4 regions of the Oceanobacillus sp. FSL K6-2867 genome follow, and region 4 is predicted to be linked to each of the others. Evidence: riboswitches for the same ligand, from Rfam matches in the RefSeq annotation. Region 4 holds a riboswitch; each other region holds the start of a gene.
What was found. A riboswitch is a leader RNA that binds a small molecule or an ion and turns the genes downstream of it on or off. The one in region 4 is predicted to bind S-adenosylmethionine.
Positions count from the first base shown of each region.

Region 1: linked by a shared signal. The riboswitch ahead of NSQ77_RS18260 (methionine biosynthesis PLP-dependent protein) and the one ahead of ssuE (NADPH-dependent FMN reductase) in region 4 are both predicted to bind S-adenosylmethionine.
Region 2: linked by a shared signal. The riboswitch ahead of NSQ77_RS02865 (acetyl-CoA C-acyltransferase) and the one ahead of ssuE (NADPH-dependent FMN reductase) in region 4 are both predicted to bind S-adenosylmethionine.
Region 3: linked by a shared signal. The riboswitch ahead of metK (methionine adenosyltransferase) and the one ahead of ssuE (NADPH-dependent FMN reductase) in region 4 are both predicted to bind S-adenosylmethionine.

Region 1 covers NZ_CP150144.1:3,785,896-3,793,482, reverse strand. The annotation lists gene NSQ77_RS18280 (hypothetical protein) at 1-203, opposite strand, end outside; gene NSQ77_RS18275 (hypothetical protein) at 427-861, opposite strand; gene NSQ77_RS18270 (DNA topoisomerase) at 1,025-3,190, opposite strand; gene NSQ77_RS18265 (hypothetical protein) at 3,756-3,905, shown strand; SAM riboswitch class I at 4,057-4,168, shown strand; gene NSQ77_RS18260 (methionine biosynthesis PLP-dependent protein) at 4,243-5,361, shown strand; gene metC (cystathionine beta-lyase) at 5,358-6,542, shown strand; gene dacB (D-alanyl-D-alanine carboxypeptidase/D-alanyl-D-alanine-endopeptidase) at 6,674-7,587, opposite strand, start outside.
Region 2 covers NZ_CP150144.1:618,024-625,610, forward strand. The annotation lists gene NSQ77_RS02860 (sodium:solute symporter family protein) at 1-435, opposite strand, end outside; gene NSQ77_RS02865 (acetyl-CoA C-acyltransferase) at 670-1,836, opposite strand; SAM riboswitch class I at 1,936-2,043, opposite strand; tRNA gene NSQ77_RS02870 (tRNA-Val) at 2,212-2,284, shown strand; gene NSQ77_RS02875 (hypothetical protein) at 2,496-2,768, opposite strand; gene NSQ77_RS02880 (hypothetical protein) at 3,057-3,617, shown strand; partial or broken gene NSQ77_RS02885 (IS5/IS1182 family transposase) at 3,760-3,967, shown strand; gene NSQ77_RS02890 (hypothetical protein) at 5,090-5,329, opposite strand; gene NSQ77_RS02895 (hypothetical protein) at 5,683-6,036, opposite strand; gene NSQ77_RS02900 (topology modulation protein) at 6,078-6,620, opposite strand; gene NSQ77_RS02905 (DUF4181 domain-containing protein) at 6,793-7,239, opposite strand; gene NSQ77_RS02910 (DUF6366 family protein) at 7,243-7,434, opposite strand.
Region 3 covers NZ_CP150144.1:485,608-493,194, reverse strand. The annotation lists gene NSQ77_RS02240 (ABC transporter substrate-binding protein) at 1-483, opposite strand, end outside; gene pckA (phosphoenolpyruvate carboxykinase (ATP)) at 730-2,316, opposite strand; SAM riboswitch class I at 2,516-2,624, shown strand; gene metK (methionine adenosyltransferase) at 2,977-4,173, shown strand; gene NSQ77_RS02225 (DUF4181 domain-containing protein) at 4,275-4,724, shown strand; gene NSQ77_RS02220 (gamma carbonic anhydrase family protein) at 4,764-5,288, opposite strand; gene NSQ77_RS02215 (tetraprenyl-beta-curcumene synthase family protein) at 5,374-6,459, shown strand; gene NSQ77_RS02210 (DUF1801 domain-containing protein) at 6,452-6,889, shown strand; gene NSQ77_RS02205 (DUF1129 family protein) at 6,936-7,587, opposite strand, start outside.
Region 4 covers NZ_CP150144.1:3,477,864-3,485,450, forward strand. The annotation lists gene NSQ77_RS16775 (SLC13 family permease) at 1-1,202, shown strand, start outside; gene NSQ77_RS16780 (hypothetical protein) at 1,404-1,727, shown strand; gene NSQ77_RS16785 (LLM class flavin-dependent oxidoreductase) at 1,788-3,164, opposite strand; gene ssuE (NADPH-dependent FMN reductase) at 3,197-3,748, opposite strand; SAM riboswitch class I at 3,990-4,097, opposite strand; SAM riboswitch class I at 4,225-4,331, shown strand; gene NSQ77_RS16795 (LLM class flavin-dependent oxidoreductase) at 4,421-5,476, shown strand; gene NSQ77_RS16800 (alpha-L-glutamate ligase) at 5,494-6,447, shown strand; gene NSQ77_RS16805 (O-acetylhomoserine aminocarboxypropyltransferase/cysteine synthase family protein) at 6,732-7,587, shown strand, end outside.

The sequences.
Region 1 (7,587 bases), 310 kb from region 4:
GTGTGGACACTAACTTTTGCGTCTGGCTCAACAAGCTTTATCGTTTCCTTTTCCGCAATCACGTCTGTTTGTTCGACACCTTTCTCCTCTGCTTTCCCATATTCATCCTTTGTAGCTTCGATTCGGTTAATTCCGATTATAACTACAAAAATAAACGCAATTAACGTAAGAACGTTAATAACGATAAGTTTTTTACTTCGCAAATTCACTCCACTCCTATAATATTTGCCTATATTTATCAAAATCTATCTCTTTTCTTCCATTGTAAGCTTTATCTCGGTTAATTTCCAAACTTTTTAACTACGAATTATTATAGCTGGACATATCGAATTTAAAATGGCAAACAATCCTTTTTTCCCCAAACAAAAAAGCTGTTCTTATCAGGCAGTACACCTGATAAGAACAGCTAAACTAATAGACTAATTTCTATTGTGATTGTTTTTTCGTATCGGAGAATAACTTCCCTCTTTCCAACCATTTTTGTTTGGCTGCTTTCCTTCTCTTCACTTCTGCTTTCACAAGTTTTGGGAAGCCATTTTCAGCAAAGTCCTGAACACTGTCCCAGTCTCGGAAAAATAGAACCTTCATGTCCTTTGAACCATCCGTATTTCGTCGTTTGTTTAGACATACACCAAAAATCCGGTTCGATTTTTCAAGCATCTGATTAAATAAAAGGGGATGTTTTTCCTGATTTTTGTACAGCTTATCAACCATTCCCATAAAATGTGAATCATAACTATGGAAAGAAGTGTCAGCAGAAATGCTTTTACTGCTGCGATATACTTTACGGTTGCTCGCATTCACCCATATTAATGTACCATAACCCAGGTTCTCCTTTGTACTTACGATAACTTTTTTCATGTTCGTCATCCTGTCTCGAGGAAAATTAGCATCGCAAATATAATTCTCAAGATCTCCGTTTATTGAATTATGCTACCTCTACCCTTAAGTATACACCATTTTCAACTTAAAAGCTTGAAAACTTATAAATACACATTTTCCCTTAATCCCATTTTCGATTAATTTACTTCGAAAATTCCATTTTCCAGCTAAAATAGTCATTGACGCTATTTTTTTCATAGCTTAAATAGGCATTGAATTTCTTTCCGCCTTTACTTGTCAAACCTTTAACAAAGACTTTCTTCTCTTTCAATAACATTTTCACCATTGTTTTCGTCGGCTTTTTACGCATTGAAGCCAAATATTTATCATTTTTCCAAATCGCAAACGTACAGCCTTTCTTCCAATTGCTGCAGCCAAAAGCTTTAAAGCCGTCTGTCACCTTGCCCCCACATTGTGGACAAGCTCCTAAAACTTCATTGGTTGCATGAGAGGAGGTTACCCTGTTAATAATAACATCCTCTGAACATTTAATTGTTTCAACCGACTCCGTTGTAAAATGAAAAACAAGTCGAAGGAATTCTTGCTTGCTCGCTTTTCCTTTTTGTATATCAGACAACGCTTTTTCAAGACGCCCAGTGAATTCCAAATCAAAAAGGTTTTTAACTGGAAAAGTTTCTACAAGCCGTTTGCCGAGCTCTGTACATAGCAAGTTTTTATTTTCCGTTGTTATATAGCCTACATCTTTCAGCTTTTTAATCGTTTCTGCCCTTGTTGCAGCTGTACCAATACTAAAGCCAGTTAAAATACTGCCCATCAGTTCTTCGCTTTCATCCTCTTTATAACTTTTGCCGCAAGTCTCCATTACTCGAAGCAACGTTCTTTCAGTATGATGCTTTGGCGGCTTCGTTACATGAGAAGTGACCTCAGATCTGATTAATTGAACGTAATCATTTAAGCTCACAAACGGAAGAATCGTATCTTTTGATTGCATTTTCTCTACCTTTTTCCAGCCATCAATGAGCTGTACCTTACCCTTTGAATGGAACACACCCGATAGGTCGTTTTCTAAAATTTTCGTGACTAGCTTTGTTTCCTCATATTCAGCTATTGGCATAAACTGCATTATAAAACGGTTTTTAATTGCTGTATAAACAATTCCTTCATCCGCTGAAAGTCGTTTCGGTTTTACATATGTCGGAATGATCGCACTATGGCTCTCCACTTTCGCGTTATTAAAGACCCGTTTTGTTTTCATAAATTTTATTTCCTCTTTATAAGGGAGCTCCTCAGAATGCACCTTTAATACATGGGCTGTTTTTGCAACCAGACTTTCTTCCAAGGCAATACTGGAGGTTCGCGGATATGTAATCAGTTTTTTCTCATAAAGTGATTGAGCCACCTTTAACACTTTGTCGGACGTCCATCCCTTATATTTACTCGTTATAAATCCCTGCAGATTTGATAAATTAAATAAAAACGGCGGGAACTCTTTTTTCTTCTCCACTTGTTTATCGGTAATTATTGCTTGCTTGTTTTGAATCAAATTGTGGACTTCTTCCAATACTTCTTTTTTCTTAAATTTTTCTTCTTTGTTAACTATATAGATTCCTTCATATTCATAGTTATCTGCTGTCTGAAACGTTGCAGTCAGTTTAAAATAATCCTCTGGCTTGAAATTAGCTATTTCTTGATCGCGATCATAGATTATTTTTAATGTTGGCAAGAGAACCCTGCCTATATTCAACGCCTTGCTTTTTCCTTGTTGGTATTTTAACGTTGCAACAGATGTCAGATTAATACCTATGACCCAATCGGCCCATTGTCTGCTAATTCCTGCATCTCGCAATGGCTGCATTGCGCTGTTCGGTTTAAGATTTTCTAACCCTTGCAGAACTTCATTCTGTGTCCATTCATTTAAAAGCAGACGATGCACAATGGCTTTCGGCTTCGTACCACCACGATAGATAATACTATCTCCAATCAATTGCCCTTCTCGATCATAATCACATGCTGAAATAATTGCCTCCACATCGTTTCTTCTCATTAGAGAGTGGATTATCTTTAACTGCTTTGCAGCTCCGCCATCTGTTCGTGCTCGATTTCGCGGATTGCTTTTCACTTTATATTTAAATTCAGAAGGGATAAAAGGAAAATTATCCATTTTCCAGCTTCGCATTTTACCATCATAGTCCTTCGCATCGTATAACTCTACAAGATGACCAAACGCCCAAGTGATCAAATAGTTATCTCCCTCAAAATAGCCATCTTTTTTTGTTTTAATTTTCAATGCGTCTGCAATATTTTTTGCGACGGATGGTTTTTCTGCAAGTATTAATCGGACTCCCATTTCGAATTCATCCCCTTTCCTTTTATGCCAAAGCCGTTCGTTTTTCTCTATTAACTCCTCTACTAGAAACATTCGTTCGATATCTCATTATGCCATAGATTGCCCTTTTTTTCTAATTGATTCCTATCCCGTATATGGCTTAGATTGGTTGGATGACCACTTTCTATTACGTTTTTATTTTAATTCAACCAATTTTAATTTTCTCTCTTATATGATATAAATGCTCTCAGCATTATTATGGTTAAAAAATACTTCTTTTCTATCTCCATCAAAATCATTTGCATAGACTGGGTCGGATTTTTTGCATACTTACATATTTTCAAAGCCAATTAGAATAACTTCCAATCCATAAATAAACTGCTGATCATAATCCGCATCTACAGTTAAAACCATCTGCAAATGGCAGCTCGATTGGCATGTCCTGATGTACTTCCTTTTTTAGGTTAACGAGTATTAATAATCCACCACCTGTATTTTATATAATACTTATAAATTACTCATGAATGGTTAAACTAGCTTCATTGGTGATATTAAATCACCGTGAATATTTACAGGAGGTGCGATGATGTCTGAGCAAAATAAAAATCGCAACAAGGATAAAGGAAAACAAAACAATCGCAATAAACATAATAAACAAGGTAATGATACGGAATTCGCTAGTGAAAACAGTGAATTTCTCAACTTAGACAATAAGAAAAACAAACGAAAAAGGTAGCAACAATACTAAAAGCTAAGTCATTGACTTCATCTTGACTTAGCTTTTTTGCTGTACAAAGATAAAAAGTGAAATCCCCCTTGCTTTTTTTATTTTTCTAATGTAAGGTATTACTAATATAATTTTGAAAAATTACATAAATCTATTTATATTCTTATCCAGAGAGACGGAGGGACTGGCCCTTTGATGTCTCAGCAACCAGCCGATAACGGTCCGGTGCTAATTCCAGTAAGCAACTATTCAAGTTGTTTAGAAGATAAGAAGAATGCTGTGCTATTAAGAGCAATCTTCTTATCGGAGGGTTGCTCTTTTTTAATTTTCTATTGGAGGCTAAAACATGACAAATAGCAGGTTACAAACGAAATTCGTACAGCTAGGGAATAAGAGTGATGAAAAAACAGGGGCAATTAATCCGCCCATTTATTTATCTACGGCCTATCAGCACAAAGGGCTTGGACAATCAACAGGATATGATTATACAAGAACGAAAAATCCTACTCGAACTATTTTAGAGGAAGGTATTGCTGACTTAGAATCTGGTGATGCAGGGTTTGCCTGTAGCTCGGGAATGGCAGCTATTCAATTAGTCCTATCTCTGTTCCGTACAGGTGATCATATCATTGCACCAGAAGACTTATACGGTGGAACCTATCGGATTTTCGAACAATATGCGGACACCTACCAGATTGAGACTACCTATGATACGTTTGAAACAATTGAAAAAACAGAGCAGTTAATCAATAAGCGTACGAAGGCTCTTTTTATTGAAACACCTACCAATCCTTTAATGCAGGAAATTGATATTCCTAGCTATGCAAAATTGGCACAGAAGCACAACCTTCTACTCATCGTTGACAATACCTTTTTAACACCATACTTACAACAGCCACTACAGCTAGGGGCGGACATTGTTGTCCACAGTGCGACCAAGTATATTGGCGGACATAATGATGTGTTAGCTGGATTAGTCGTTGCAAAAGGTGCTGAGACCTGTGAAAAGTTATCCCAAAATCATAATGCTACTGGTGCAGTCCTCTCCCCTGTTGATTCCTGGCTACTTATTAGAGGATTAAAAACATTAGCGCTCCGTGTAGAAAGACATGAGGGAAATGCACAAAGCATAGCAAGATTTTTAAAAGAACATCCAGCAGTTACGGATGTGTTCTATCCGAATAAGGGTGGCATGCTTTCCTTCTCTCTTAAAGAGGAACAGTGGGTGAATCCATTTCTATCAGCTCTAAATTTAATTGTTTTTGCCGAGAGTCTTGGTGGTGTAGAGAGCTTTATTACATATCCAACAACACAAACTCATGCGGACATACCAGAGTCGGAAAGAATTCGTCGGGGAATAAGCAATCATTTGCTCCGTTTCTCTGTAGGTCTGGAGCATATCGAGGATTTAAAAGCAGATTTACAGCAAGCTTTATCCAAATTCAACGAGGAGGGTGAAAAATGAATCAAGTGAAGCGGCATGTGGAAACGAAATTCATTCATGGATCACAGCGAGTTGCAGCAGGCTCTGGTGCAGTAAATACGCCGATTTACCTTTCATCTACTTTTCACCAAAACAGCTTTGATTCATTTGGTCCATTTGATTACAGCCGGTCAGGAAATCCGACACGTCAAGCATTGGAGGATAAAATTGCAGAACTTGAAAATGGGACACGTGGATTTGCATTTGCCTCTGGTATGGCAGCCATTTCTTCTGCGCTTTTATTGCTCTCTGCTGGTGATCATGTTTTAGTAACAGGGGACGTGTACGGCGGGACCTATCGTTTTGTATCAGAGGTTTTGAAACGATATCAAATTAATCATACCTTCGTCGATATGACTGATTTGGATGAAACAGCACGTGCTATTCAATCGAATACCAAAGCGATTTATATTGAAACGCCTTCCAATCCATGTATGAATATTACTGACCTTGCTGGGCTTGTAAAAATCGCGAAGGCAAACAATTGTCTTACGTTTGTTGATAATACATTTATGACACCCCTGTACCAAAACCCATTAGAGCACGGAGCTGATATCGTACTTCATAGTGCAACTAAATTTCTATCCGGGCATAGTGATGTGATTGCGGGATTAGCTGTTACTCGTGATGAATCCCTTGGGGAAAAGCTTGCTTTTATCCAAAATTCCTTTGGAGCGATTCTTGGGGCTCAAGATTCCTACCTATTACTACAGGGAATAAAAACGTTAGGAGCTCGATTAAATCAATCTAGTCAATCTGCACAAGTATTGGTTGACTATTTAAATGCACATCCACTCATTGAAAAAGTGTACTATCCCGGATTAACCTCTCACCCAGGACATACGATTCATCAAAGACAGGCAAAAGGAGCAGGTGCTGTCTTTTCATTTCAGTTGCCAAATCGGGAAATTGCCAAGGCATTTGTAGAGCATGTCCAGATTCCGGTTTTTGCTGTTAGTCTTGGAGCAGTGGAATCCATCCTGTCTTATCCGACAACAATGTCACACGCTGCAATGCCACAGGAAGAACGTGAAAAAAGAGGCATTACTGATGGATTATTACGTTTTTCAGTTGGGCTGGAATATACAAATGATCTAATTGCTGATTTTCATCAAGCCCTTCAAGCTGCTAAAAAGCACGTGGGTATAAGTATATCTGTGTAATGGTCTAGAATGGATTATTTCAATAATAGAATGGGCTCTGTCAATGTAAAATCGTTTAATAAAATATAGACAGAGCTCTTATTTATACAAAAAAGTTAAATAGGCTGTTTATCGAAAAGATAGTAGCATTATTATTGCTCGTTCCCCACGATTAATTTTACAATCTCATCTTCAATCCTCTTCCCAATCTCTTCATCAAGTAGATTATTGACCATAATGGAAAAAATCAGTTTCTCGCCGCTTGGTATATCAAGATAGCCTGATAATGTACTAACCCCTTCAATAGTTCCTGTTTTTGCTTGTACAGAAAGTGCCGGCATTCGATCTTGAAGTGTTCCGCCAATTATTCGGTCTTCATTCCCTGCAATTGGCAGGGAATGCAAGAAAACTGGAAACCAGTTCATTTTCTGCACCTCATACAATAATTGTGTTATTGCATTTGCCGGAATAAGGTTACTATGAGATATACCAGAGCCATCTTTTATTGAAAGCTGTGTCATATCAAGTCCAAACTTCGTCATCTCCTCTTTCAGAACTGGAATTCCCGCGTCCCAGCTCCCCTCCCCGCAGCATTTTCTTCCCATTTCTTTAATCAGCATCTCTGCTATTCCATTATTACTTAATTTCATAAAAGGAATAAGTATATCGGATAGCGGAACAGACTTCTTTGAGAAAAGTACAGCTGCATCGCTGGGGGTCTGTCCTAATTTTATTTCCCCATTCCACACTACTCCTTGACTAGCTAGCACTTGACTAAAAAGACTTAGGGTAAATTCACTTGCTCCCCACACAGACATCCATTGCTCAGTCGTTTCAGAATCATACGCAATCTTCCCTTTAATTGTGATTTGATTAACACCATGCTCACGCTCTATAACTAATTCTTCCTCTAAAGCTTTCTTTACTGTTATTGCTTCATTTGTAATAGCTACATAATCTGTGTTTGGTAATATGGAAATTGATGGTTTCTCCCCAATTTGTGCAGGTAATACTCTGATTAACACGGATCCTGTATTGTAATCGTTATTCGGTGAAACCGTGAGCG
Region 2 (7,587 bases), 1.5 Mb from region 4:
ACCGACAATATAATATACATTGAATAAAATTAATACAGCTACAATGACTTGAAGCGCTTTGCTGTTGTATCTTCTTCCAAGCCATTCTGGCAATGTTGAAACACCACCAAACTTTTTGTTGTATCTCCAAAATGTTTTAGCGAATAATAGTAAACCAATCCACGAAACACCGAAACATCCTAACGTATACCAAAGTACGGATGTACCATATTCATAAGCAAGCCCGGGAACACCGATAAATAAATTGGCACTTGAATACGTGGTCGCAAAGCTTGCACCGACAAGTACGGGGCTTACCTTCCCACGAGCCGTTGCAAACCCAGCCATCGACTTGCTATGGCGCCCGCCTCTTTTGCCCATCCAAACAATATATCCAAAATAAACAACTAATATCATAATAATTGTCCAAATTAAAGAATCCGGTACTGTAGGCATCATTTATTCTCCTTTCCCTCTTTTGGATAATAATTTTTCCATATGATTAAACCAACTGCCCAGAATAAGGCAAGCAATATAAAATACGTTAATATCATGATTGTCATCCTCCTAATTACGTCATTCATTTAAAAATTCCGTTTGTAGAAATCTTCCGTCTATTATAGACCCACCTCGTCTAATACAAGGCGAACTGCTCACATACTGTTCCATAATTTATACTAAGTTTTGGCTTTACCAGCTTTTTGGAACTTCTATTAATAGAGCCATTCCCTGACCGCCGCCACCGCAGAGAGATGCAATACCTTTTCCACCACCACGGCGTTTAAGTTCTTTTGCAAGAGTTAAGGCAAGTCGAAAACCCGTTCCGCCAAGCGGATGACCAATTGCAATTGCGCCACCATTAACATTCACTCTTTCATAGCCAATTCCAAGCTCACGGCAGCTTGCGATAACCACACTTGCAAAAGCCTCATTGATTTCAAATAAATCAATATCGCTCAATGTTAGGTTCGTTTTCTCTAAAACTGCTTTGATTGCCTGGGCAGGCTTTGTATGTAGGCTCGTATCTGGCCCCGCGACTTCAGCCCAACCAAGAATACGAGCTAACGGCGCTTTACCAAGCTCCTCCGCTTTCTTTTCGGATGAAACAATGCCAACGCTTGCGCCATCTGTCATTTGCGACGCATTTCCCGCTGTGATTGTACCGTCGTCAACAAACGCCGGTCTTAATGTTGCTAATTTTTCTATGTTCGAATTGAGGCGAATGCCTTCATCGCTAGAGAAGGTTTTGCCTTTAAGTTTGATTGAAACAATTTCATCTTGCAGGCGACCTTTTTCCAGCGCTTCAGCAGCTCGTTCCTGTGACAACTGTGCGTATTGATCCTGCTCTAGTCTATTAATCTTAAAATCTTTATTTTTTAAATCCGTCAGCACCCCCATCGAATCATCTGCTAACGAGCACCATAATCCGTCGTTTATTAATGTATCCGTAAATTGCAGGGATCCCATCGACAGCTCCTTACGAATCGGAGCAGTGTACGGGGCATTTGTCATCGAGTCAAATCCACCAGTAATATATAATTCCCCTTCGCCAAAATGAATACGGCGGACAGCGTCGGAAATGGATGCTAATCCAGCTAAACATACATTGTTTAAAGTAACTGCAGGAACAGATAACGATACACCGGCATCCTTCGCAACTCTTCTAGCCGGATTTTGACCCTGCCCCGCTTGAAGCACCTGTGCAAGTATTGTCCCATCAGCTTCTTTTGCCTCAGGTACTCGTCTCACTAACTCTTTAACAGCTAAAGTTCCTATCTCTTTTGCCTCTAATCCAGATAAAAATCCTTTCCACTTCCCAAAAGGTGTTCTTACTCCTTCTAGAATCACCGTATTCATAACGCCTCATCCTTTCCTATAAATCTGCTCATTTTGTCCATAAAAAAACCCTCTTTCCAAAGAAAGAGGGTTGAAATCATAAACTATTGCGGATTCCCCCTCTTATCTTTCAGACATTTCTGTCTGTTGGAAGTAGCACCATTCCCCCTAAAGGGGCGGTTGCCGGGCGTCATAGGGCCAAATCCCTCAGCCAACTCGTGATAAGAGTAATCTGTTATTTTGTTTTATTGTTGAAATATATTCGTTTATTAAATTATTGCAATATTAACAGAACGCAAACAGAAGGTCAATAGTTATTTTGTAAACGTAACTAAACAGCTTCTATTGACAGCCTTCTATTTTGCAAGTATAGTTAAAGTTGAGAATAATACATACGATTCCGTAGCTCAGCTGGGAGAGCGCTACCTTGACAGGGTAGAAGTCGTTGGTTCGAGTCCAATCGGAATCATTCTAACACGTTGGTCTGTATCCCTTGTGTATCAAGGAGTACAGGCTTTTTTATTTTTCTTGTAGAGATTGGTTTTTCATCTGATTTTGGTTAGCAGTCACAGATCAGTTACAGGATTTTCTAGAGCCATTTCAAACATATCGGCAACATCCATAATTATTGTTGGGAACAAGGTGAGCGTGTATTCCATTTCATCAACCACTATAAAAAATTATGTTAGACGAAAAACTATAGCATAGATAGCTACTAATACTATGAGGATTTCAAGCAAGAATGATTTCTTAAATCTATTATGCATTTTGAAATTAAGAATCGATTGAAAAATAATTAATAACAATAAAAATGCACTTAAAAAATAAATGATAGTATTGCTAATGTCTATAAATGCTACAATTAGCAAAATTAAAGGACCAAACAACATTTTTATCTTCAATATATAATTATCTAATACTTCATATCTTTTTTTTTTATTATCTACAACCATTAAAATCCCCCCAAGTATATGTCAAATATATAGGAATAACATTATTTTAACAATAATAAATATAATCATCATAAAATTAATAATTACAGTTGACTTACTTAAACTATATTAAATTGCCTTTAATTAAGTAACAGCTTGATTAGTTGTTTTATTATTTCAGGCATAATTATTCACCCTAATTTTATAAATTCAAGACTTTCTCCCCATTTAATTTAATATATAAAATTGTTAGAATTATTAACGTATTGGAATTATCAAATTTTGTCAATTAATATGAGGAGGGTTTTTTTGAAAAAAGTTATCTTTATTATTTTGTCGTTTACTCTTATTTTTAGTGCTATGCCAATCAATATTTTAGCTGCAGAAATTCCTAGCGCTGATGGATTTAATGGAACTTCTCAAATACGAGGTCATCATGATCCTAAAGTCACGTGTTCTACTCAGAATGTTAGTCACGCAGAAGCAGAAGCAATAAGAAAAGCTGAAAGTGATCAGAAGGTAGCAGCTGTTGCTTTGGCGGTATTAGGATTTGCTTCTGTACAAGGAATTATTGCAAAATCCCTATCACAATCTATATCTTGGGTATCATCAAATAAAACAGCCACTTCAGTAATTGGCACCACAGTTTCTAGTTTTGGACTAGTTAGTGCTGTTGGAGATAACGGTTCAGATGTGGGAGCAGCAGGAAACTATGAGGTTTGTGAGTATAAACACTTAGTAGATACCAGAAGTAATCATTGGGATAGCTGGACTGACTATGCACACTATGCAGGACAAGTAATGTACAAGACAACTGACAATGATACAGGACGAGTATATTACTTAAATGCGAATGCAATTGCAAGATAGTAAAGCGGCTGGAACCCCCCCCCCAGAATTAAAAAGAGTGCTGCTCGCCAATAAGTTGAGGAGTTCCAGTATTTTTGCACGCAAAAAGGATACCTTCTGATAAAATTAAAGTTACCACACAATAATATATGGAGGTATCCTTATGTTTAAACATAATACCAGGAACCAAGTTTTTTGCCTTTAGATTTAGAAATGAAATTATAAGAAAATGATATTGCCCATGCGGTGAATGAAGTGGTGGAAACTATTCCGGATGAGGCATTCGTAGTATTCTTTCGTAGACAGGTTGTTCTGCTTACCATCCATGCATGATGATGAAAATGATTTTAGCTGCTTACACGCAATCCGTTCATATAACTTAATGCCGCTTTAACATTTAACTTCAATACGAAATACTATAAGATTAGTTTCAATTTTCCCTCTTTGCCCTTTATTTAAAAAAAGACCGCCCTATTGACGATCTCCTCGCTGTGTTAAAACCATATAGTTTAAGTACATTAGTTCATATATTATTTTCGATAACCGAACCATTATTGTCTGCATAGCTTTGTTGAGGTTCAGTTAGAATAATAAACTTATTTTTTCTCTAATATTGTTTATAATCCTTTGTCCTATATTTACCTCTGTAAGAGTAATATCCCACACCGCATTTGGATTGGTATCTTCGTTAATAATTTTTATTGTAAGGTCATTTACTCCATTTAAAGGGACTTGAAAAGAGACTTCCTGATTTTCTCCACTTTTAGCTGATAACCCAACCTCACACTACTCTCTTTGCTTGCAGCGTTAATTACATCGTCTGGTATTGCAAAATAGCCTGTTATGTTTTTATATTTGCCATCCAATAGATACGAGAATTCATTAACTTTTGTATTGTTTCTACTATACAGATTTATTTGAGGCCTAACCTCTTTTTGAGCTACTGTAAAGCTCGACAAGCTTTCATCCCACTGTACAGATCCACTTTTTTTATATCAAAAGCTACCAAACGAGAAATCATTTGCAGTGACTCAACTATTGTTATTGATAAAAAAGGTTAAAAATCGCCTTAAACTACATCGAAACAGGAGTGGGATGATTATCCCAAAAGGTATAAATGCTAAAAAATTCTCGTATTCAAAAAACTAGATTTGAAAGTATTTTCCCATGGGAAAAAGCAATGGAACCCTTTCAGGTACTTGATTAAATCGTAAGCCGGAGTTTTGCCTCATAGAACCTCTGTCAAAACCAAGATACAAGAAAAAAAGATCAAAGTTATATATAATGTTAAGAGCACAATTGTGCTTTTTCGCAAATTCCCTTGAAACATAATTACATCTTTTCTTTTCTGTAGGTGAATCTCATCATCCAACAGAATCCTTCTCTTTTCTTAGGCCCGGGAGGCTTGTGTGATTGTAAAACCTGTATTTCGTTTTGTAATAATTAAACGGTAAAATGAATAGGTCTAAATTTCTTCACTTTATTTATTGCCGCTACCCCTTACATCCGCAATCATATTCCTTAAACTTATATTCTTTGTACAACTTTAACTCCTTAAAGTCACTGGTATCTGATTCATAAATCTTAACTAAGGGAGCAACATCCGTTTTTGCGAGTTCCCTTATTTGCTGATCGATATCAATAGACAAATCTAATAGAAATTCGTTCATATCTTCATATATATTATTATGTTCGCAAACATCATACGTCACTGCAATATAATATCTAGTCATCATATCCCCCTAAATTCTCATAATTGCTCTATTAAGCAATTAAGCCTTCCTTAACTCTTGCTCCATTAGAACCATCCGTTTGATTAGAACGAAACATTTCATTTGCTCCAAAAGTATTTTTGTAAAACTCCACAGACTGTTCCAGGTTTGGTGTGAAAATAGTTACAGCCTGTATGAATTTTATATTTCCTTAATTACTTGAATGCTTCCATATCCTCCCCGTTTTTTGATATATCTTTATACTCCATTTAACCTGGACCCTATTAAACTCTTCTGCCATTTAGTAAAAAGATCGCCGTATTAACGATCTCCTTGTTGTGTTAAAGCACCAATATAAGAGTTTAAAGAAATTCTTAATTAAAATATGGGACCTTTTTAATTGTCAACAAATGCCCTTCTTCCAATAAAAGCTGTTTTGGATTAACAATCTTGTGTAACAATATATTGGATTTCCCCTGTACTTTTAGCTCAACTTTGTTCGAATTTAATAAGTTAGCTATTTGTATGGTACAAACTTTATAAGGTGCAGTGTGATTACGGATATACTGTAATAATGCCTTTAGCTCCCATTCTTTTTCAAGACTTAGTGTTTCAAATTGAACTGGATAATCGAATCCTGGAATAATATAATCTGTCTCCATGTAGTCAACGGAACCGTTACCTAATCCCATTTTCTTGTCCGATGCTAAATAATAGTAATGTGTCACTTTTTCGCCCCAATCCTGTATTTCTTTAGCTCTTACATCCGCTAGTTTAGGTTCAATCTTTCACGATTACTTATATTGTCTAAATAAGACTTAATTTCTTGTCTACCCTTTAAAATAATAATCTCTTTTCTAGAATCTATGGCTTGAAAGTCCTGAAATCGTTCAATCATTTTTCTTTTTCGAGGATAGTAAGTAGTAATTATAAACTTAATGAATTTCCAATCTAATTTTTCGTTACATCCATTTCCCATATCAGGTCGTGTTTTCCCGAAGTTCTTTAGCCATCGCTTAACAACACGATATAAACAAACGTATAATGGTAATTCCAAATAAATTATTGTGTCAGCGTGTTTTGCACGGATCTGAATAGTATTAAAATAGTTCCCTTCGATTATCCATTCCCCTTGTTTCACAATCTTCTGCTGTGCTTCTGAAAACTCTTCTGATGTGGCTTCTACCCAATTTGGCTTCCAATATAAGACATCTAAATGATTAACTTTTATATTAAGCTCTTTCCCTAACTTTTGTGCGAAAGTCGACTTCCCAACACCAGCCGAAACGCCAATTACCATAATTCTTCTCATCCCAGGTCACCGCCTCTTAATAGGTTCCTATGCTACAAATTAGAATGTTATTCTTAGTTATACAAACCTACATCTTTAAGTACAATTACTTCTATATAAAATAGAGTTAATCCTTCTTGAATTAAAGCACCCTTTAGCACAATAAAGAGAATTACGTAATGAGTAAGTCAAATTAAATGATGACAATTAGAACTAATACCAGTATAAATATTTCACTAATCGTTAAGATAGATTGTTTTGGATTTTGGGTGTATCTCCACTCAAAAAACGCTCTAACCGCATAATCTATCCCACTGGTGATGATTAATGCAATTAGAAAAATATTTACCGAATAGTCTCGGAAGATTATCCAGTAAACAATAATGATTAATACAATCGGAGAAGTAATTCTTATAGCCCAATCTAATTTTTTATGCAAATCGTTTATGTGGTTATACGAAAAAAGCTCCTTTTTCACTTTCTCAATATTAAATACTTTTCTCAAACATAGCTTAACTACTGTGATTAGAGCAAAGGTAATTAACACGATCAATGCAAAATTTAACCAAATCACATAATCCCCCCTTAATAAACCTTTCCCTTTTGTATAGGAATCGACTTCATTATTGAATATTCGCACCCGTTAGCGAAAGAAGCCGACGTATATTATAAATCCTAAAGTTACTACAGCAATAAGGATTCCAGTCCCTTTCCAGCCCATTCCTCCAACTAGATCAGAAAGATTACTCCCGTGAATACTACTTGAGGGATTTTTTAATTCCTTTTGTCTCATTCGTTCTCTTCTTTCTTCAGGAGTTTCTCTATTTTCACTCATTAACGTACCCTCCGATCTCCCTGTTGTGTTAATGCACGAGATACTTTAAGTACAATTTTTCACAAGCATACTTAACTGACTTAAAATTTTAGGATTATAAATGAAATTCTATTGTCCACTTTCAGGTTGGTATAACAATACATCAAGAATATA
Region 3 (7,587 bases), 1.4 Mb from region 4:
ATCTTCGTGTGGATTGATTCCATGATCTTTTAGAACGTATTCACCAACCATCTGTGGCATTCCACCAACACGCTGACCTAAAAAATTACTGCCTTCTAAATCCTCCCACTTGAAATCAGGCTGTGGTTCTTTTGCCACTAGAAATGTCCCGTCTGTCTGAGTTAACTGCGCAAAGTTAATTGCATAATCTTTAGAGTTTTGCGCATAAACATAGATGGAAGTTTCCGATCCGACCAGCGCAATATCTGCTCCACCGGAAAGCAATGACGTCATTGTCGTATCTCCACCCCATGTCGTCTGCAGCTCTACCTCCAGTCCTTCCTCCTCAAAAAAACCTTTTTCAAGTGCTACGTATTGTGGTGCATAAAAGAGAGATCGGGTGACCTCTGCTAAGCTGATTTTTGTTGTTTGCCCTGAATTACATGCAGAAAGGAAAATGAGTAAAACAACTGCGACAACAGCACCAAATTGAATTTTTCTCATACATTTCGTTCCTTTCAAAATATGTGATTATTTATCAACACAGTTTATGCGGAAATTGAAAAATGTGTGAATGCCCAGTTGGAGAGGAATGAGGTAGTCTTTTTAAGACTGTTTTAGGAGAAAATGCTATTGAGAGAAAACCTAAATAATGATGCAGCAACATAAAAATGCCAGCCTGACAAAGTAGGCTGGCTAATACTATTCATATTAGTGAATCCTTTTGGGATGAGTAAACAAATTAATTATTTATTCTTTGTAAATCGGACCTGCTTTTTTTATTGCTTCACTAGCATTTTCAAATTTCTGGAAATTATCATGGAATTTTATTGCTAGTGATTTTGCTGCTTCTTCATATGCGGTTCGGTCTTTCCACGTTTTTTTCGGAATTAGCACTTCATCTGGAACTCCCGGAACGTGCATCGGAATTTCTAATCCAAAAATCTCATCTTTTACGGTTTCCATTGAATTCAGCTCGCCTTCTAAAGCAGAGTGAATCATTGCCCGTGTATAAGAGAGTTTCATCCGGTTGCCAATGCCGTAAGATCCGCCAGTCCATCCCGTGTTAACCAAGAATACATTTGAATTGTACATATCAATTTTATCGCCTAGCATTTCAGCATATTTTGCTGGAGCCAGAGGTAAGAAAGGTGAACCAAAGCAGGCTGAAAAAGTTGCTTGTGGTTCGGTTACACCGCGCTCCGTACCAGCAAGTTTACTCGTATAGCCGCTTAGAAAATGATACATTGCCTGCTCTTTTGTTAATTTACTGATGGGCGGGAGTGTCCCAGAAGCATCTGCTGTTAAAAAGATGATTGTGTTTGGATGACCAGCAACACTTGGTGAAACAATATTATCAATATTTTCCAGTGGATATGCAGCACGCGTATTCTCCGTTAATGTTGTATCATCGTAGTCGGGAATTCTTGAATTTTCGTCTAAGACAACATTCTCAAGTACTGATCCATAACGTATAGCGTTAAAGATTTGCGGCTCTTTTTCCTCTGAAAGGTTAATACATTTTGCGTAGCAGCCACCTTCAATATTGAACACGCCATTTGGACTCCAGCCATGCTCATCATCTCCAATTAGACGGCGGTATGGGTCAGCAGATAATGTTGTTTTTCCTGTGCCGGAAAGACCAAAGAAAAGTGCTACATCTCCTTCAGGACCAACGTTTGCCGAGCAATGCATGGATAAGATATCCTGCTTTGGCAGCAAGTAATTCATTACAGAGAAAATAGATTTTTTTATTTCACCAGCATATTCTGTACCTCCAATTAAAACGACACGCTTTTTAAAGGAAATTAAGATAAACGTTTCCGAATTGGTTCCATCTACAGCTGGGTCTGCTTTAAAATTTGGAGCAGAAATAACTGTAAACTCTGCTTGGTGATTGTTTAACTCTTCATCTGAAGGGGTGATAAATAGCTGACGTGAAAAAAGGTTATGCCATGCGTATTCATTAATGACTTGAATTGGCAAACGGTAATTTTTATCCGCCCCAGCAAACCCTTTAAACTGATAAAGCTCATCTTTTTCTTTTAAATAATCAATTACTTTTCTGTAGAGATTATCAAATGCTTTTTCTTCAATTGGGCGGTTTACCTTTCCCCAGTCAACAAAATCTGCACAAATTTCATCTTTTACAATAAATTTATCTTCCGGTGAACGACCAGTATATTTACCGGTAGTCGCTCGAATTGCCCCAGTTGAGGTAAGGCTTCCTTCTTCGTGACTTAAAATCTTTTCAACTAATTGTGCTACCGACAAATTAATATGCATATTATTGTGCTCGTTTAACTCTTTAATTAGTGATCTTTCCACTGTTTTCATATCATTATCTCCTGCCTTTTTAAGAATATCATCTGTTTATGACAACATTTATTTTCTTAAGTTGTTTATTAGTATAACACATTTAAATTATTAGTCCATACTATTTAAAGATAATTTATAAAAATATATGTTGACCCATCATTCCAAAATAGTTGACACCACCAGCTACTTTCGTTAGTCTTAAGATTGAACGGATACTCTCTTATTCAGAGTTGGTGGAGGGACAGACCCGATGAAGCCCAGCAACCATCACGTGATGTGAAATGGTGCTAACCTGATGCAAGGAACAATTCCTTGAACAATAAGAGCGAAAGGCCAGTATACCCTTTCCTCATGTCTTTGAAGGAAAGGCTTTTTTGTTTTTCGCAAATAGGAAAAGTATAAGACTCATAATTTGCATTAGTGCAACTTAGGCATTTGCCTAAAGACTTGGACTCCAAAGTATAAGGTTTTCTAAGATAGCAAAATACGTTTTCGTAAGAATTCCTTTTACGAATACCAAGTTTTCTAATAGAGAAGTTTTATATAAAATAATATTCATTGAAATTCGATTCACCTGGTCAGCGGGAAAAGTTTTACCTTTTGAAGGTACTTTGAATAATATATGTAGAACATTTAAATTAGAGTTCCGTAACATACAATAAAGGAGAGTTTAGCCTAATGGCTGTAAATCGACGTTTATTTACTTCAGAATCAGTAACAGAAGGTCATCCAGACAAAATGTCAGACCAAATATCAGATGCAATCCTTGATGAAATATTAAAAAAGGATCCGAATGCACGCGTTGCGTGTGAAACAACAGTTACAACTGGGTTAGTGTTAGTGGCAGGTGAAATTTCCACAAGCACATATGTAGATATTCCTGCAATTGTGAGAGAAACGATTAAAGGAATTGGCTATACTCGAGCCAAATATGGTTTTGACTCGGAAACATGCGCAGTTATGACGGCGATTGATGAACAATCCGCAGATATTGCTGGTGGAGTTGACACTGCACTAGAAGCCCGCGAAGGGAAAATGAGCGAGGATGAAATTGATGCAATTGGCGCGGGAGATCAAGGTTTAATGTTTGGTTTTGCTTGTGATGAAACCAAAGAGCTTATGCCATTGCCAATTTCACTAGCCCACAAGTTATCGAAACGCCTTGCTGATGTAAGAAAAGAAAACATTGTAGACTACCTGCGACCGGATGGTAAAACACAGGTTACCGTAGAATACGATGAAAATGATCAGCCTGTTCGAATCGATACGATTGTTATTTCAACGCAGCATCACCAAGATATTACAAGGGATCAAATTGAAAAGGATATGATCGAGCATGTTGTTCGTGCCGTAGTTCCTGCTGATCTCTTGGATGAAAAAACAAAGTATTTCATTAATCCAACTGGTCGCTTTGTTATTGGTGGGCCACAAGGGGATGTGGGACTTACTGGACGCAAGATTATTGTTGACACTTATGGTGGATATGCACGTCATGGCGGTGGAGCATTTAGTGGGAAGGATGCTACAAAAGTAGACCGTTCTGCTGCATATGCCGCACGCTATGTTGCAAAAAACATCGTTGCTGCAGGACTTGCCAAGTCATGTGAAGTTCAATTGGCATACGCGATTGGTGTGGCGGAGCCTGTATCCATTGCAATAAATACATTTGGTACAGGGAAAGTGAGCGAAGAAACACTTGTAGCTGCGATTCGTAAATTATTCGATCTTCGCCCAGCTGGAATTATTCGGATGCTTGACCTCCGTCAACCGGTATTTAAAGATACTGCTGCATATGGCCATTTTGGCAGAACGGATGTTGCATTTTCATGGGAAAAAACGGATAAAGTTGATGAGTTGCTTGCATTGACGAAATAATATATATTGCTGTACAGCTCTATTTGAGTCGTACAGCTTTTTTTAGCTGATGGAATCTTGGCGGGTGTACGATTTATAGTATGGAAAGAGGAGAATGTTTAATGTACTACTATGAAGATAACAGTGGGCTGCTGCTGGATATAGTCATACTAATCGGTGTATTTTCACTAATTATTTTTATATTTAATTCAATCATGAGAAAGCTATTGAACGTAAAGCGTCCGAAATGGTTTTCTAATAATTATGTGAACAAAGTACATGAAAAGTATGATAAAAGGCTACGATTAACATCTGTTATCGTATACATGGTGGCTGGACTTTACTTCATTTTTACAACTAATAATATATCCTCGGATACTGATTTTGCATTGTATTTATTTGTACTTGGTATGGCCTTTACTGGTATACAGGAATTGTTCCGTGCATTTATGGAGTGGAAGTACTTAGAAGGAAAGAATGATTATCTGTTTACCCTCAGTCAGGTTATATTTATTATCACGCTTGTCATTGTCACCTTCAGGTCTGATTTCTTTGGTCTGTTAGCGCTGTAAATGAAGGAGCTTGAACTCTAATGACAAGCTCCTTTATGGTTAACGCCCCATATTTGTTTGTTCCTTATAATATTTTCCTTTTTCTACATAAGATTTACGAACCCGTTGCATTTCGGCATAGTCTGTTTCTGTCAGTTCACGTACAACTTTTGCAGGTCTTCCCATTACCAATGTATTAGGGGGGATTTTTTTTCCTGGGGGAACGAGACTTCCAGCAGCAACAAATGCATTTTCCCCGATTTCCGCACCATCCAAAATAATCGACCCCATCCCAATTAAAGCGTTTTTCCGAACGACAGCAGAATGCAAAGTAACTTGGTGACCGACTGTCACATCATCCTCAATCAAAAGTGTCTTGTCAGGACTTTGATGCAGCATGCAGAAATCCTGTATATTGACACGTTTCCCAATCCGGGTTGGGGCAACGTCACCGCGAATGACTGCCTTAAACCATACACTGGAATCTCCGTCAATCGTAACATCGCCAATGATAACAGCATCCTTTGCAATAAAAACTGTCTCGTGAATAGTTGGATAAATACTTTTATATGGTTCAATCATGATTACATCCCCTTGTTTTTGTTTTCCTAATGTATATGATGCTATAATTAGTATAGCAAATTTCACCGATTGGAACGGAGGAAAAGGATTGACAAAAGTACCAAGAAATGCGATTTCATTATTACGAATCGTGTTTAAACGAATCTTTCCAATGGTAGATGAAGAAATGGATTACTGGAAGCGCAGAGCAGAGCAGATACCGAATGATGAGTTGCGCACACAAGCACTTGCCAGCATGCAAGATAAACGATTTCACTGTCAAGGCGGGAGTGTCTATGCACTGCTTGCCGGGGAAAAAGGGAAAGAAGCAGTTCGCTTTATTGTGGCTTATCAAACGATCAGTGATTATTTGGATAATCTGTGTGACCGAAGCACTTCACTCGATCCAAAGGATTTCCGTATGCTGCATGAAGCAATGAAGGATGCTTTAACACCTGTGAATCCGATGAAAAATTATTATGAGCTGCGTGATGATCAAGCAGATGGGGGCTATCTAAGAGAATTAGTTCAAACATGTCAAGAAACTTTAAAGAGTGTTGAAGCGTTAGAACTAATTCACGGTCAGCTTCTAAGGCTGCAAGGATTATACGCAGATTTACAAGTTCATAAGCATGTGCAGGTAAAGGAAAGAATTCCACGATTAACGACATGGTTTGAAAAAAATAAAGATACGTATGAAAATCTCACATGGTATGAATTTTCCGCGGCAAGCGGCTCAACCTTAGGAATTTTTTGCCTTGTATCTTACGGACTTGGCGGAAAAGTGAATCCGACTGCAGCACAAACTGTTTATGATGGTTATTTTCCTTACATGCAGGGGTTACATATATTGCTTGATTATTATATCGACCAACTAGAGGATGATAACGAAGGAGATCTTAACTTTTGCAGTTATTATGAGAACTGGAATAAAATGAAAGAACGATTCCTTTATTTTATTGAAAAGACAAAAACAGATGTAAGCGGCTTGCCAGACCGAAAGTTTCATGAAATGATCCATCAAGGTTTACTTGGCTTATATTTAGGTGATAAAAAAATTAAATCAATTCCATATGGCGAAGAAATGAGAAAGTCATTGCTGCATGCTGGTGGAATTACTGCCAAAATGTTTAATTGGAATATAAGAGTGTATTATAAAACCGAGGGAAAGAGAGGGAAAATGGAAGATGTATGAGCAAAAAATGAAAGAAAATGATCGTGATGTTATTGCATTTATCGAGGATATTGACAATACAAAAAAGCGGGAAGATGCTTATAAACTGCTTGAAATCTTTACAGAAACAACTGGATATCCAGCTAAAATGTGGGGTACAACGATAATTGGATTTGGTTCTTATCATTATAAGTATGCATCAGGGCATGAAGGGGATGCGCCATTGGTGGGCTTCTCGCCACGAAGAGCAAAGCATAGCTTATATTTTGCAACCGGCGATGAGCGGAGGGAAGAATTGCTTTCAGATTTCGGTAAGCATACGACAGGGAAAGCGTGTGTCTATATCAATAAACTTGCTGATATTAATGAGGACGTTTTGAAAGCATTGATCCGTCAGTCTGTAGATTTTTTACAGGAAAAATATCCTAGTGAAACAGAGGAAGATGCCTAACAGAGAGAAGGGGGATTACCAATTGGTGTTCCCCCATTTCTTTATGCTAGTCTTTTGCTACTTTACTTGAGACCCAGAAGTAAATCATAATACCACCAAATGTAAAACATGTACCTGTAATTAATCGAGTGGATTCTGTCAGCGATGTAAAACCGAGCAGGTAATCTGGTAACGTTACAAATGCTAATACAATCGGAAGAACCCATGTTTTGGACCAAATGGAAATACCGATGATGAAAATCACTGTGACGATACCAATGATAATCGTTCCGATAAGGCCAAAGTTAATTAATGGCGTCGTGACTTGTTTATTAAGAAAGATTAGACCGAAAAAGAGAGCAAGCGGCAGCAGTGCAACCGGATAAAGAATCACAAATTGCTTTCTGGAAGATAGGTTTTTTCCGGCGATATATCGAAATGCAAGGGATATGCTTGCTAAAAATAATACGGAGATGATAAGGAAGCCGAAAATTTCTAGTAATGAATAAGCAAGCGTTCCTTCAAATAAATCTTGAACAATGGTGAAAGAAAAAGCACCAAATAAAATCATTGGAATATATTTCATCCAGGCTTTAACATCGATTGGCATTTCACTGGCAAGTAGCTCCATGTAATATTTTGGCGACTGGCCAATTATATGTTCAATTGATTTCCCGTTTTGCTCTGCTTGCATTAAATGATCCTCTAATTCTTCGACG
Region 4 (7,587 bases):
TGGAAAAATGGGATTTACATAGAAGAATCGCCCTGTTTATCATTGCTGTTATCGGAACGAGTACACAACGGATTTTACTCGGATTCATGTCTGCTACTGCCTTTTTATCGATGTGGGTTTCTAATACAGCGGCGGTAATGATGATGATTCCAATGGCTCTTGCAATAACTGCACAAGTAGCTGCTACACTCAAAGGTCAAAAAGATGGATCAGATTTGCCGAAATTTGAAAAGTCAATGCTCTTTGGAGTTGGTTATGCTGGGACGATTGGCGGCTTTGCGACCTTAATCGGGACACCTCCAACTATAATACTTGCCGGACAGGTGAGAGAACTCTTTGGTATCGAAATTTCCTTTGCATCATGGATGTTGTTTGCAGCACCACTCATGATTATAGTCCTGCTTAGTACTTGGTATTATTTAGCGAAAATTGCTTTTAAGATTAATCTTAAACACATACCGGGCGGAAAAGAACTAATCCAAGATGAGAGAAAGAAGCTTGGACAAATTTCCTATGAAGAAGGCGTTGTTTCAGCTGTCTTTGTTTTTGCCGCTTTTATGTGGATTTCAAAAGATTTTTTCTGGAGTGGAGAAGGTGCACTGATTTACCAATTGCCAGGAATTTCAGATGGGATGATTGCTATGATGGCAACTATTCTATTATTCTTAATCCCTGCGAAAGCGAGTCCGCGTGTACTCGAGTGGGCTGATTCGAAAGACATTCCTTGGGGTGTGTTGCTATTATTTGGTGGGGGGCTTGCAATTGCAGCAGGTTTCCAATCAAGTGGCTTATCCGGCTGGTTAGGGGAACAGCTTACAATACTTGATGGTCTCCATATCTTTTTCATTATTGCTGGTGCAACTATCTTAATTATGATGTTAACCGAAATTACATCTAATACTGCAACAGCCACTATGATCATGCCAATTTTAGGTGCTTTAGCTGTGGCAATTGATGTTCACCCGATTGCTTTAATGGCACCTTGTGCGATTGCGGCGAACTGTGCATTTATGCTGCCTGTTGGAACGCCTCCAAATGCGATTATATTTGGTACAGGGAAATTGAAAATCATTGAAATGGTAAAAACCGGATTCTCCTTAAATGTGTTTTCAACGTTGCTCATCGTTTTATTTGCATATTACATGTTACCACTTGTGTTTGGCATTGATTTGACATCCTTCCCAGAAGGATTATTAAAATAAAGTAATGATACTGGTTAATTTTGAAATGGGTAAAAATCCTTCTAAGACAGTAAAATCTTAGAAGGATTTCTTTATGTATTTAAATCAGTTTTAGAACTATATAAATACTGGCTATGCACTTTTTATAATTGATTCTATGTATATTTTCACTCAAAATAGCTGAAATTATAACTGCGTAATTTTAAATGAGTGGGTGCCTAGATGAAAAAGTTTATTTTGGCTGTCGTGCTTCTCCATGTAATTGCTTCAACAGCAAATATTCATGCAATCACTGCGGAAGAAATAGAGCGTGAGAATCATAATCAGGAATCATATCATAATTGGGTAGAGTATAGTACAGACACAACAGTACTTAAAGTAGATTCCCATGAGGGTTCATATATGAAAAACCTACTTAGATATTCATATGTGTGTGATATTTCCCATAAAATAAAAACAGTTGTTTATTACTGTGATGAGCATGATCATACGAAATCCGAAACATTTTTGGAAGAAGTAATACATAGTGAGGGGCATAGACATTGAACGGTATACTCGCCACTAAAAAAGCATGCCTATATTAAAATGGCATGCTTTTTCTAGTGATTACTGGTTTGTAAGCAAATGGTTTTGTCTTCCTCGATGTGAGTTCAGCAGCCTGTCGCCTTTTCGAAATAAATTATCTCTTAAGGTAGTTCCTTTATATTTAGTTTGGACGAGCCCTCTTTCCTGTAAAACTGGTACAACAAGATCGACAAAATCTATAAATGACCCTGGAGTAAGTGCATAAGCAATGTTAAATCCGTCTACACCGGCTTCGTTTATCCAGCGCTCCATCTCATCAGCAACCTGTTCAGGGGTGCCGATTGCAGTTGCACCCATCCCACCGATGCCGATGCTCTGGATAACATCTTCTACTGTGGAAGGTCGATCAGGATGAATTCTTGTGAAATTTTCCAGAGCCGAGCGAATCGAATCATTTTCAATATAACTGATTTTCTGGTCTTTTTCATATGTGGATAAATCGACACCAGTCCACCCGCCGAATAGCGCTAATGCACCTTCTGCACTTATATATTGTTGATAGTCATTGTATTTTTCTTTAGCCTCTGCCTCCGTTTTTCCAACAATTGGTACAAACATTGTCAGAATTTTAACTTCATCTTTTGACCTTCCTGCCTGCTCGATATCTTTGCGCAATTTATCTACGGTTGCTTTTGCTGTTTCAATCGTTGGAGCACCAATGAAAACAAGCTCTGCATTGTTTGCAGCAAATGCGCTCCCTTTTTTGGATGCACCAGCTTGGTAAAGAACAGGGGTGCGCTGTGGGGAAGGCTCACATAGGTGTGCACCAGGGACTTTGAAATATTTCCCAGTATGATTAATATTATGAACTTTATTTGGGTCTGTATAAATACGGTTTTCTTTATCAAGTTTTACCGCATCATCTTCCCAGCTTTCTTCCCAAAGCTTATAACACACTTCCAAATATTCATCAGCAATGTTATAGCGTTCATCATGATTAATCTGATCTTCCAATCCCATATTAATGGCAGCGCTTTTTAGGTAAGAGGTAACAATATTCCAGCCGATACGTCCATTTGTTAGATGGTCCAATGTACTGATTTTACGTGCAAACGTATATGGGTGCTCATGTGTAACAGAGGCAGTTATTCCAAAACCAAGATGCTTTGTAACTGCTGCCATATAAGGAACGATTAAAAATGGATCATTAACTGGAGATTGGACCCCATTTTTTACTGCAGCATCACGGGAATTGCCATATACATCATACGTTCCTAGGACGTCTGCGATAAATACCGCGTCGAATCGTCCTTTTTCTAATGTTTTTGCAAGATTAGTCCAATACTCACTATCCTTGTAACGATGGGATTGATCATCAGGGTGTGCCCATAATCCTGGTGATTGATGTCCAGGAGTATTCATATCAAAGGCGTTTAAAAAAATACGTTTAGCAGTCATATTAGTTCTCCTTTTATAATTTTTTAACAACCCTAGTACGTGACAGCTTCTCTTGCAGCTGAATTATTTATAAGCTGGATAAAGTAATAAAGCTGCTTCTTTGTTCGTTGCAAAATATCATCATCAATTATTGGAAGAGATTTCTGCTTATCAATTTGTCTGTCCAGCAGGTAAAGACCTTTTAAATTATGCGCTTTTAGTGTAGCGAGAACTGGCTTTAAGGTATATTCTACAGCGAGTAAATGGGAAGGACTTCCGCCTGTCATAAGCGGAAGTACTGGCTTATGCTTCAGAATGTCCTGCGGCAGTATGTCAATTAACGCTTTCAGCACACCGGAATACGCACCTTTATACACTGGAGATCCAACGATAAGTCCTTTGGCATTCTGGATTTTGGCTGCAATTTCTTTAACAGATGAACTATTGAAATTCCCTTGAAATAAATCTTCATATGGTACGTCTTTTACGGAAATGTGGGTTACTGAAAATTGCTCGCTTTCTAATAAAGCACCTAAATATTTGAGCACCTGTTCAGACCTCGAAAATTCAGATGGACTACCAGACAGGACAATAATTTCACTCATGTAAACATTCTCCTTTTGCTTTTTATTTGAACTATGCGAAACACCTGTAATATCGTACTTAAAAGAAACTGCGGATTATCTTCTCGATCGTTTTCTTCAAGTATGTGCAATAATTGCTGTCAAGGATTGCACATTAGTTTGCAGTTAATATTTAATTAGTACATACCAAATTTTTAATACGGCCAAAAAACCCCCTTTTCTTCTAAAAAGAGAAAAGAGGGTATACTACATCATTTATCAGCTCTTATCTCTCAAGAAAAAATCTCGCTGGAATTAGCACCTTTCTAATAATAATTAGGGGTTGCTGAAGCATCATAGGGCCAGTTCCCTCAGCTTCTCTTGATAAGAATTTTTAATTGTTGGATATATTCTAATATATCAAATCATATAAGTCAACTAAGAATTATAAGAATTAATTGATTGACATTTCGTAAGTTTTATATTATTATTCAACCAACAACTTTATTATTTGATTTATCTTATCACGAGAGGTGGAGGGACATGGCCCAAGGAAGCCTCGGCAACAGGTTCTTATAAGAATACTGTGCTAATTCCATCAAGCAGACTGCTTGAAAGATAAGAAAGAGCATACATAGATAACATGTAAAACCTCTATTCTTATCTTAGAATAGAGGTTTTTTTGCTGAACAGAGATAAGGGGGAGATGGAAAAATGAAATATGGATTTTGGTTACCGATTTTTGGCGGATGGCTAAGAAATGTAGAAGATGAAAACATGCCACCGACATATGGTTATGCCAAGGAAGTCATTCAGCATGCTGAAAAGTTAGGCTATGATACAACATTAATTGCTGAACTATATTTGAATGATATTAAAGGGATTGAAGCTGATTCAATTGAAGCATGGACGACAGCGGCCGCACTAGCAGCAGTTACCGATAAAATTGAAATTATGACCGCGGTCCGTCCAGTATTTCATAACCCGGCAGTAACGGCAAAAATGGCTGCAAACATTGACCGTATCAGCAATGGCCGTTTCACTTTAAATGTTGTCTCTGGCTGGTGGGAGGAAGAGGCAAAGCAATATGGCGGAGAATTTACAGAACATAATGATCGCTATAATCGTACAAGTGAGTTTTTAGAGGTTTTAAAAGGACTATGGACAACAGAAGACACATTTTCTTATGATGGAAAGTTTTATAACATTGCAAATACGAATTTATCACCAAAGCCAATTCAGCGGCCGAATCCTATTTTATATGCTGGTGGTGAGAGTGAAAAAGGAAAGCAGGTTATTACTTCCTATTGTGATGCATATGTGATGCATGGCGGTACAGTGGAAGAAGTTAAGACTAAAATTGAAGATATGAAGGAACGCAGAAAGAAGGCTGAAAAAGAAGCATTGCAATCATTTAGTATGGCTGCCTATGTCATTTGCAGAGATACGGAGGAAGAGGCACAGGAAGAATTAAAACGCATTACGACAGTTAAAGATGCAGCTGGTTATGCAGGAATGAAGGATTTTACTGCGAAGTCAGAGCTTGAACAACAGCTGAAATTGCAAGATTATTCAGTGTCAAACCGAGGCTTGCGACCAAACCTTGTTGGAACACCGGAACAAATTGCCAAGCGAATTTTAGCTTATGAAGAGGCTGGAGTAGATCAACTATTATTACAATGCTCGCCACAGCTTGAAGAGCTGGAGCGCTTTGCAAATCAAGTGATGCCAAAGGTTGAGGAAATACGAAAATCATTAACGAGTATTTAAGTTAGGGGAGAATAAAAATGAGTAAAATATATGTCATCCATGAAAATAATGAGTGGACTGAACATCTGCTGAAACGATTAGAAGAGCTTAATTTGCCTTTTGAAGATTGGTTGCTTGATAGCGGTAAGATTGATTTGAGCACAGCACCTCCAGAAGGGATTTTTTACAATCGAATGAGTGCTTCGTCACACACACGTGGAAATCGGTTTGCACCAGAATTAACGAATGCTGTTCTTGCATGGTTAGAGCATCATGGAAGAACAGTAATCAATGGAAGCCGTGCATTGCAGCTTGAAGTAAGCAAGGTTTTGCAATACCTTGAGCTTGAAAAGTATGGAGTTAAGACACCGAAAACAATTGCTGCTGTTGGAAGAGAGAATATTTTACAAGCAGCACAGGCATTTGAAGGGAAGAAATTTATAACGAAGCATAATCGTGCTGGAAAAGGACTGGGTGTTCAATTATTTAATTCTATAAGCGCACTGGAAAAATATGTGGATGGAGATACGTTTGAAGAGCCTGTTGATGGTGTTACATTACTTCAGGAGTATATCGAATCTCCTGAGTCCTATATTACACGATGTGAGTTTGTTAATGGGAAATTCCTTTATGCTGTGCGTGTGGATACATCGGAGGGCTTTGAATTATGTCCTGCAGATGCGTGTGCAATCGACGATCTTTTTTGTCCGGTTGGTGAGGAAAGTGAACAGCCGGCTAAATTTCAAGTTCGCGAAGGCTTTGATCATCCGGTACTAAAAAAATATGAACGTGTACTGGCAGCAAATAATATTCGTGTTGCAGGAATCGAATTTATTGAGGATAAGGATGGAAATATTTATACGTACGATATTAACACGAATACGAACTACAATAGTGATGCTGAAGCGAAAAGCGGCAAATACGGCATGCTGGAAGTAGCGAAGTTTTTAGGTGAAGAATTGGAGAAATTGGGAGAACCTGTCCGTAGTTAACCGTAGAAGAAATTAGGTTGAGTATTAGGATTGAGATTCAAGCGAAAATTTTATATCAACCATGGCTTATTAATGTGCAAAACCCAGTAAGCTAAATGCTTGGATAATAGTCTAGTGAAGGAATTAGTAATTTAATAGACCCCTTCTTAATGGAAGTGGGTCTGTTGTTGAGACGAAAACTTAGGGGAGTCTTATCATTTAAACCGAGTTTTTACATATGATTTATATGTTATTGGTTAAACATTTGCATAACAGTGGATTTTTAATAAAAGGAGTTAGGGATAATGTCAAATGAGTCATATGATCATCTTAAATTTAATACAATTGCCCAGCATGGAGGACAGTCGATTGATACACATTCAAAAGCAAGAGCAGTACCAATTTACCAAACAACATCCTATGGGTTTGAAAATATAGATCATGCTGCATCTCTTTTTCAAATGCAAGAGGAAGGATATATCTACTCGCGTAACGCCAATCCAACAAATCGTGTTTTAGAAAAGCGGATGGCAGAGCTAGAGGGAGGTGCAGATGCATTCGCCGTTTCATCTGGGCAATCTGCTATAACGATCGCGTTATTGACTCTGGCAAAGATAGGTGATGAAATCATTACGACAAATGCGTTGTACGGCGGAACGTATACACTATTTGCCGAGACATTTAAGCGCTTTGGTGTAACTGTTCGATTCGTAGATGGAAGAAATTTATCAGAAGTAACCAAGGCAATTAATGAAAAAACGAAGGCGATTTACACAGAAACAATCGGAAATCCTGGATTACAAATTGCTGATATTAAAGCTGTAAGCAAAGTGGCTCATGACCATGGATTACCATTAATAGTTGATTCTACCTTTACGACTCCATATCTTCAACAACCAATAGCATTTGGTGCAGATATTGTTGTTCATTCAACAACGAAATTTATTGGTGGTCATGGGACATCGATTGGTGGAATTATTGTAGACGCTGGAAAGTTTGACTGGGCTAATGGACGTTTTCCAGAATTCACAATACCTGTACCAGCTCTAAATCATCGGTCTTACCTTGAATTAAATACTGAAAGTGCATTTATTGCGAAAGCAAGATTTGATCTTGGGCAAAATTTAGGTATGAGTTTATCGCCATTTAATGGTTGGCTAT